DNA from 2 places in the Nocardioides sp. NPDC006273 genome. Region 2 is predicted to be linked to the other one. Evidence: predicted binding sites of a transcription regulator. Region 2 holds the regulator's gene; the other holds the start of a gene.
What was found. The regulator LexA, encoded in region 2, represses DNA repair genes until DNA is damaged. The targets are predictions, from matches to a motif close to TCGAACANNTGTTCGA.
Positions count from the first base shown of each region.

Region 1: the regulator LexA is predicted to act here: its motif matches at 2,720-2,735, upstream of ABZZ22_RS11585 (SAV_6107 family HEPN domain-containing protein).

Region 1 is NZ_JBEXSD010000021.1:42,441-46,623, reverse strand. Features, by position in the region: gene ABZZ22_RS11605 (DUF3488 and transglutaminase-like domain-containing protein) at 1-344, shown strand, start outside; gene ABZZ22_RS11600 (DUF3040 domain-containing protein) at 348-719, opposite strand; gene ABZZ22_RS11595 (hypothetical protein) at 865-1,440, opposite strand; gene ABZZ22_RS11590 (methyltransferase domain-containing protein) at 1,421-2,149, opposite strand; gene ABZZ22_RS11585 (SAV_6107 family HEPN domain-containing protein) at 2,187-2,627, opposite strand; gene ABZZ22_RS11580 (hypothetical protein) at 2,819-3,412, opposite strand; gene ABZZ22_RS11575 (DUF4126 domain-containing protein) at 3,560-4,183, shown strand, end outside.
Region 2 is NZ_JBEXSD010000002.1:61,271-65,453, forward strand. Features, by position in the region: gene ABZZ22_RS01360 (MXAN_6640 family putative metalloprotease) at 1-1,259, opposite strand, end outside; gene lexA (transcriptional repressor LexA) at 1,439-2,206, opposite strand; gene ABZZ22_RS01370 (LysM peptidoglycan-binding domain-containing protein) at 2,387-2,764, shown strand; gene ABZZ22_RS01375 (hypothetical protein) at 2,911-3,780, opposite strand; gene nrdR (transcriptional regulator NrdR) at 4,179-4,183, shown strand, end outside.

The DNA.
Region 1 (4,183 bases), on a different contig from region 2:
CCGAGCTGGGCGACACCGCGATCGACCTGGGTCTGCCCTGGTCCGGGACTCGATCACCGCGGGAGGAGGCCACCGGGCTCGCCCCTCACCTGCGAGACCGCGAGCCGATGGCCGCGCTGCAGCGGATCGTCACCGCCGTCGAGCGCAACCGCTACGCCGAGCGTCGTGACACAGCCGCGGTCGGGGACGACGTACGCCTGGTCTCGGCCACGCTCAGCGAGCACGTCGACAGGCGCGCACGGCGCCGGGCACGCCTGTGGCCGGCGTCGGTCTTCCGCCGTCCGACTGCACCGGCTGCCGCCGGACCGGCGGCGCGGTCCGAGCGGGAACTGATCTCTTCCTGAGGCTCAGAGGTCGTCGCTGTTGCGGCGACGCTGTTTCCAGCGTTCGCTGGCGCGGTCGAGGAAAGAGCTGCGGGGCTCATGGTCTCCGTCGTCCTCCTCGACCGTGGCGGCGCCGCGCAGAGCGGTGAGCAGCACGGAGGTCGAGGCCAGCATCACCAGGAAGCCGACCACCCCGATGACCCACATCCGCGAGATCACACCGGTCATCAACAGCGCGACTCCACCGGCGAGCACGACGCCCGCGATGACCGCATGCCGACGTTGGGCACGGCGCAAGGCCGTGCCTCGGAGGGCGGAGGCGAACTTCGGGTCCTCCGCCGAGAGCGCGCGCTCCATCTGCTCGAGCAGGCGAAGCTCCTCTTCCGAGAGTGGCACCGTACCTCCCATGTCCTGTTGGGGCATCTCCAAGTCTAGGCTCGCCACCCTGAAGGCGGTAGTGAGCCCCGAAAATTCTTGCCCCTCGACGTTCTGCCACATGGCACAACCTGAGGTGATTGTGTCAAGCAAACCGGCTGTCGCGTCAACCCTGGCCGTCACTGAGCAGGCTCGCACGACGTACGAGGCTGGAACCGAAGCGCTCGGCGACCCGGTCCGTGGCTCGATCGGCCTCGGACCAGCCTCGTTCCCGCGCGCCGAGCACGAGCTGTCGATCGGTCCCCTCGCGCGCGATGAGGTGCTCGACCCGGACCCCGACCAGGCGTAGCGCCCGGCCGCGGAGGTTCAGCTCGTCGTAGAGGCGGGCGACCGTGGCCTGCACCTCCTGGGTGACGTCGGTGGGGTCGAGCAGGGTGCGGGAGCGGGAGATCGTCTTGAAGTCGGTGAACCGGACTGTCAACGCGATGGTGCGGCCGACCGTGCCGGCCCGCCGCATCCGCCGGGTGACACGCGCCGAGAGGCGCAGCAGCTCGCGGACGATGTCCTCACGGTCGCTCAGATCATGGCCGAAGGTCTCCTGGGCACCGGTGGATCTGTCCGGAAGGTCCGGTGGCCTCCGGAGCGCTGGCGGAGGTGGGACCTTTGCGCCGCGTCGGCGCCAACCGGCGAAGCGAAGCGAGCCACATGCGAAGCGGAGCGAGCTAACCGCGAAGCGAAGCAAGCAGATGCAGCTGCGAAGCCAACGGCAGGTAATCCGGACGCGTAGAAGCCGCCTGCTCCAGATCCACAAGCGCGTTGGTCGCACCAGGATCGGCGTCGAGCAGCGCCCCGGGAACATGATCGATGAACACGCGTACGCCACGAACCTCCGAGACCTCGAAACCAGCGGCCTCGAGCAGCCCGGTGACCTCGTCGAGCGAGAACCGGCGCCCGGAGCGCCCCTGCGGGGTGGTGTCGTCGAGGAGCTCGGCGGCCTGCGCGAAGTGGCCGGCCAGGGCTCGGGAGAGGACGGCGGCGGTGCGCTGGGCGACCAGCAGGCTGAGGGTGCCGCCGGGACGGAGCACCTCGCGGATCCCTGCCAGTGCCGCCGCCGGGTCGGGGACGACCTCGAGAACGCCGTGGCAGAGCACCACGTCGGCACCGCCGGGATCGACGACGTCGGAGAGTGCGGCAAGGTCACCTTGGCGCGCGTCGACCGAGACGCCGGCCTCGCGGGCGCGGCGGTCGAGCGCGGCCAGGGCGTCGGGACTGGGGTCGACGACGGTGACCGTGTGACCGAGCCCGGCGACACGTACGGCAGAAGTGCCGGTGCCACCGCCGATGTCGAGGACGTCGAGCGAGCCGGAGGCCAGGACCGGGTCGAGCGCGTCCCAGACGGCGACGGTCCGGGCGCCTGCCCGACGACTGGTTGATGCGGAGCCAGCTGCCATGAGGCCAAGCGTAGGCCCTGTGCCCACCTCACCTGAATCAGCCCACGAGGCGGTCGTGCCGAGGCCGGCTGACCACCGAGGTGTGGGCCATCAGCCCGAGGGACTCCTCGACGACGGCGAGGAAACGATCGGCGTCGCGCACCTGGTCGTCGGCCTCCTCCGCCGTGACCGCCCGGATCGAGCCGGCCTCCGCGGCGGCGCGCTTGGCGGCGCCGGCGGCGAAGTAGTCGGCCCACTCGGAGAGCTCGGGTGCGACCTTCTTCAGGCGGACCCAGGCGTTCCACGGGCGGCGACGACCGGCGCGGCTCGCGGCCTCGACAGGGTCGGTGCGGGCCGCGATCAGCGCGGCGGCGGCCTGGAGGGCGGCGACGTGCGCCATCGCGTACCGGCTCGGCACGTCGTCGCCCACGATGGCCTCCGAGAGCGACTCGGTCGCGCGGAAGAGATAGCTGTGTGTCGTCGCCGGCAGCAGATGCATCGGGGTCGTCCTTCTCGCTCACGGTCGACCCCGCAGTGGACGGCTCCGGCGGGCGCCGGGGGTCGAGGACGACACCCGCCAGAGCCTGTTGTTCGAACGTTTGTTCGAACACAAGAATCAAACTACACCCCGCCACCGACAGTCACAAGACGTTTCGGAGACGGGGCGAGTCGAGAAGTGCTGCGGGTCGCTCAGTCCTCGACGACCATGCCGCGGATCTGGTGCGGCGGGTGGATGTAGCGCGTGTTCGCCGGCAGCCACATCACCACCAGCAGGGCCGCGGCGATGACGATCGCGATCGCGGTGAGAACGGTGATGATCACCGGCGGTCCGGTCAGGATGCCACCGACGCTGGCCACAGCGGAGATGAACACCAGGAAGGTGATCGTGATGCGAGACCACTCGAAGCCGTTGCGGAGGAAGACCGCGAGTACGCCCAGCATGCAGGCCATCACCCCGAACAGCGTGATCGCGGGGGCGATGAACGCCGGCGCGCTGATCCGGTTGTCGGTGGGCGGGTTGATGAGGGCTTCGAGGCCCTCGGTCTCCAAGATGCGCTTGGCCGAGGGGTTGCCCTCCGCCCAGGCGCGCACCAGGTCGTCGGAACGCAGCACCATCACCACGACCACGACGGCGCTGAACGCGACCAGCCCGATGATCAAGCGAATCGCCCACGTCATCTCCCGCGGCACGGGCTCAGCCGCGAGGGCGGCCACCTCTACGGCGGCCTCGGGGTCCTCGTTCACGACCACACCTTCGTTCTCGTCGGGTGTCGTCATGGTCATCCGGTCTCCTTGCCACGTGGGGGTCGTCTCTGGGTTGAGCAGCCCATTCTGCCGTACGGGGTGTGACGAGGGTAAATACGGGAAGACGGCACCGTTCTCCGACAGGACGGAGTCTGGACCCGCGCCGGCGTAGGCCAAGATGTCCCCATGGAATCTCTAGCGCTGACCTTCTCCAGCGGGTGGGCCAGTGGCATCAACGCCTACCTCGTCCTGCTGGTGCTCGGCGTCGTGCAGCGTACGACGGGGGCCGAGGAGATCCCCGACGTGCTCGGCACCTGGCCCGTGCTGACCGCGGCAGGGGTGATGTTCGCGATCGAGTTCGTCGCCGACAAGGTGCCCTACATCGACTCGACGTGGGACTCGATCTCCACGGTGATCCGGCCCACGATCGGCGCCGTGATCGGCGTCCTGCTCGCCGGTGAGGCCGACTCGCTCAGCGCGGCCGTCGGCGGCGTCGTGGGCGGCACCTCGGCGCTGATGTCGCATCTGGTCAAGGCCAGCGAGCGACTGGCGGTCAACTCCTCCCCGGAGCCAGTCTCCAACTCGGTGGTCAGCCTGGTCGAGGACGGCCTCGTCCTCGGCGTGGTCTGGTTCGCGACCGAGCACCCGCTGGCCGCCGCCGGGATCGCCGCAGTTCTGCTGGCAGCCGGGCTGGTGCTGGTGTATTTCATCGTCCGCACGGTTCGCGGGGGCTGGCGCAGGCTCACCCGCCGCGGACGGCGGGGCGCCCCGCCGCCGGAGGAGCCCTCCGACGGCACCACCAAGCCCTAC
Region 2 (4,183 bases):
CCGACCTTCTTCGGGACGAGGCGCTGCGAGGCGTACGTCAGGTGCTTGAGGGTGAACTTGCCGCTGACCGTCTGCCGCTTCGCGGGCAGTGCCTTGCGGCCGTCGTAGACCGGCGCGTAGTAGGCGCGGCCCTCGCTGTAGGTCTTCCTGGGGGCCAGGTTGGCGGCGGCGAAGCGGGCGTACTGCGCCTTGAGGGTGGTGCCGCGAGCGGCGAGCGCCCGGCGGATGGCGAGGGTGGAGTGGGTCGACGGGGCCCGGTTCCAGACGTCGAGGACCACTGCCGGCAGGTCACCGCGCTTCCTGGTGAAACGCTCGGAGAGATAGCGGAAGAAGATCCAGTTGCCGTAGATGCCGAGGTTGGAGACGTTGGAGTTGTCGAGCGGCTTGCGCTGGTCCTCGAGCTGGCCGTAGGCCAGGTATTGCCGGTTGTCGTTGATGCTGTCGTAGACCTCGTCCTCGACCCAGGTCGCGGTGGACTCCATCATCCAGCGGTCCTCGCCGGCGTCGTAGGCGAACTGGACCGCGTGGAAGTACTCATGAGCAGCCGTCACGCGGAGGTTCTCCGTGGGCGTGTTCATGGAGCCGTACTCGCTGGTGGCGTAGTCGTTGTCCAGCACGCAGTAGGCGGTCGCGGCGGTCTTGGAGACCTTCGTCTCGGGCGCGCAGTAGCCGTAGTAGCCCTCGTCGTAGAGGTTCTCCAGGTAGATGTCGACCTTGCCCGGGGTGACCGACTTGTCGGCCGCGGGCTTGCGGTAGCCCGCCTTCACGTAGATGTTGTGGACCTTCGTGACCACGTCGCGGACCTGGTTCGCGTAGGCCACGGACGCCTTGTCGCCACCCTTGCCGGGGGTGTAGTGGACGCAGACCGCGTGGCTGCAGGTCTGGGTGGCTGCGCGGGGGCGGGCGAGCAGCTCGCGCGCCGCCACCTGGTTGGGGCCGTCCAGAGCGTCCTTGGCGTTCCACAGGTCGGCCAGCGCGATCGTCGCGTCGGGTCGGCCGGCGACGTGCCGGCCGGGCACGACCTGCCGGGTGCCACGCACCGACTGGTTGCGCTTGACCTTCTTGGCCGCGGCGAGCGCCTCGCGGGCCGTCTTCTCCGTCACCGGCTGCTCGACGCCGGTCTCACCGCCGGTCATCACCGACCCCGCCGGGGTCGACCCGGTTGCGGGCATGGTGGCCGCGAACGTGGCTACGACCATGCCTGCGATCAGGACGAGGGAGCGTTGTTTGCGGTTGATCCGGCGGGCAATGTTTCGCATGAGATACCAGACGTTCGGGAAGGCAGACCAGGGCAGTCTAAGCGCAGAGGGCCGACCCTACACCGGTGAAACGCCTATCCGGGCCGCGAGACGTGATGGCGACGCCGGGCGCTGCAGGAGACGACGCAGCCGCCGGTCCCGTATGGGCCGGCGGCTGGATCTCACGCAGTATTCAGGTCTCAGAGGCTACGCAGAACAGCCGTCACCTTGCCGAGGATCGTCGCGTGGGTGCCGTCGATCGGCTCGTACGCAGCGTTGTGCGGCAGCAGCCACACCTTGCCGTCCTTGCGGGAGAGCGTCTTGACGGTCGCCTCGCCGTCGATCAGCGCGGCCACGATCTCGCCGTTCTCCGCGGTCGGCTGCTGGCGCACGACCACGAAGTCGCCGTCGCAGATGGCGGCGTCGACCATCGAGTCACCGGAGACCGAGAGCAGGAAGAGGTCGCCGTTGCCGACCAGCTGCTTGGGCAGCGGGAAGACGTCCTCGACGCTCTGCTGGCTCGACGTCTCCTCGGCCAGGATCGGGCCACCGGCCGCGATCCGCCCGACCAGGGGGACCATCGTGGCGTCGGGGTTGGGGTCGACGGCGGCCTCGGAGGCGATCGTCGTCTCGGGCTCCTCGCCGGACATGGCCTTGCGGTGAGCCATCACCTCGGGGAGGAACACCTCGAGGGCGCGGGGTCGCTTCGGGTCCTTGCGGATCAGACCACGCTGCTCCAACGCGCGGAGCTGGTGGGCGACGCTGCTGGTGCTGGTCAGCCCGACCGCGGCGCCGATCTCGCGCATGCTGGGCGGGTAGCCGCGCTGTTCGATGCTGTCGCGCAGGTGCGCGAGGATGCGCTGCTGACGCGGCGTGAGCCCGGTCGCGTCCGGCGGCCCGTCGGGGAGCTCGCGGACGCGGCTCTTCTTCGAACCGCCTGATCCGGTGCCTGTCTTCTGCGTGGTCATGCCATCACATTAGTCCCTCTGGCACCACTACTTCAAACATCTGTTCGATCTCGTTTGTGACGCGTGTCGGCGCTCGAAAATTCTTGGGCGCGCCACTTGCGTTGTTCGAACACGTGATCTAACTTCGAACATGTGCTCGATCGAACACGTGATCGAGAGACTTGTGAACTGGAGGCCGTGATGAGTGCAACCGTCTATGTGCTGCCCGTAGCCGAACCGCCCCGTCCTGTGCGTGAGGAGCGTCGCTCGACGGTGCGGCTCACCCGGCGAGGACGGGTCGTCGTGTTCGCGTTCGCGCTGGTCGTGCTCTTCGGGATCGCGCTGATCGGGGCGAAGGTGGCGTTCGCGGTGGAGAGCGGTGCCGAAAAAAGCTCCGGTTCCGCCGCTCACACGATGGTCGTCGGTGATGGCGACACGCTCTGGGACATCTCCGAGAAGGCCGTCATCGGCACCGACGCTTCGATTCGGGAGATGGAGCGGACGATCAAGGAGCTCAACGGCCTCGAGTCCTCGATGCTCCTGTCCGGGCAGACCCTGATCGTCCCGACCGCGCCGTGAGCTCATCTCGACAGGCTGGATAGGCCACACAGATGTCCGGCTGCTCCTTCGAGACCGGCAGCCGGCAACCGGGGAAAGTGAGAGTGCTGCAGACGATGGGAAGCGTCTGCAGCACTCTCGCTGTTTCGGGGCCCGCTGGGTCAGGGTCAGTGACGCCCGCGGTAGGGGCTGTCCGGCTCGGCCGGCGGCCACTGCTTGTTGCGGATGCCGTGTCGCGGCGGCCATTCGTCGTCCGGTTGGTCGGCCGGGTCCTGGGGAGGCCGCTGGGTGGGCATCGCCTGGGTCGCGGCGGGATCCTGGGTCAGTCGAGCCCGAGAGCCGGTCTGGCCGTAGCCGGTCGGCGCCTGGTAGGAGCCGGACTGGTACTGCGGCGATCCGGCCTGCTGGGCGGGGTAGCCGTCGGTGGTGTATCCCTGCGATCCGTACACCGAGGTGCTCTGTGGTGTCGAGGTCGGCGTCGAGGGGTTGGAGTAGTAGGGCTGCGGGGTCGGCGGGGGAGCGGTCGGCGGCTGGTAGGCCGATGCGCCGTAGGCAGCCCGGCTGCCGGTGCTGCCGTAGCCCTGATCGTCTCCGGGATAGCCGTATGGCGACTGGGAGCTCGTGTCGGTGTAGGCCGAGCGACTCCCGGTGCTGCCGTAGGGCTGCTGCTGGTTCCCGGTGTCGGCGCTGTGTCGGCTGTAGGAGCCGGTGTCCTCGTAGCCGTAGGAGCCGGTGCCGTAGTAGTCCTGCTCCGAGTAGGCCTGGCCCGGGTAGTCCTGCTCCTCCACGTAGGCGTTGGAGTGGTTTCCGGCGTAGTCGTCGGCGGGCGGTGGGGTGGGGGAGCCGGTGAGGGCCCGCCAGGCCTTCCCGGCGAAGGTGAAGGTCAGGAAGAGGCAGGCGACTGCGAAGACCGCCGCGATGGCGAGCTTCACCCAGGCGCCGGAATCGCCTCCCCGTGCGTCGGCCCCGAAACCGACGGCGACCCACACCAGCACTCCCCAGATGATCAGGGAGGCCAGTGTCGCGATCGCAGGCAAGATGAATGGTGGCCGGGGACCGCTTCTGGGGCGCGTGCCTCTCCGCGACCCGACGCGATTTCCTCCGGAGATGTTTGTCACGGGGGTCATTCTTACGCATGCAGCCCAGTTCGGCGCCCCTGAACCGGAATCTTTCGGTGTTTGGCCCGGCGACACGCCGTGCAGGCGGGAAACCCGCCCTGCGCTTGCATCGACTGAGGGGCGGGCGTACGGTTACCACTACATCTAGTAGTTACACGGCTGTAGTTATCCACATCTAGTTCACATGAATAGGTGGATGACTCACAGCGATGAGGGTGTTGTTCCACAGGGGTCCACGCTCGTATCCACAGGTTCCACAGGCTCGGGCCGCCGTTGAGACGGCCTGGATCCACAGGCTTCATGAGAGGGGCTCGACCGTGCA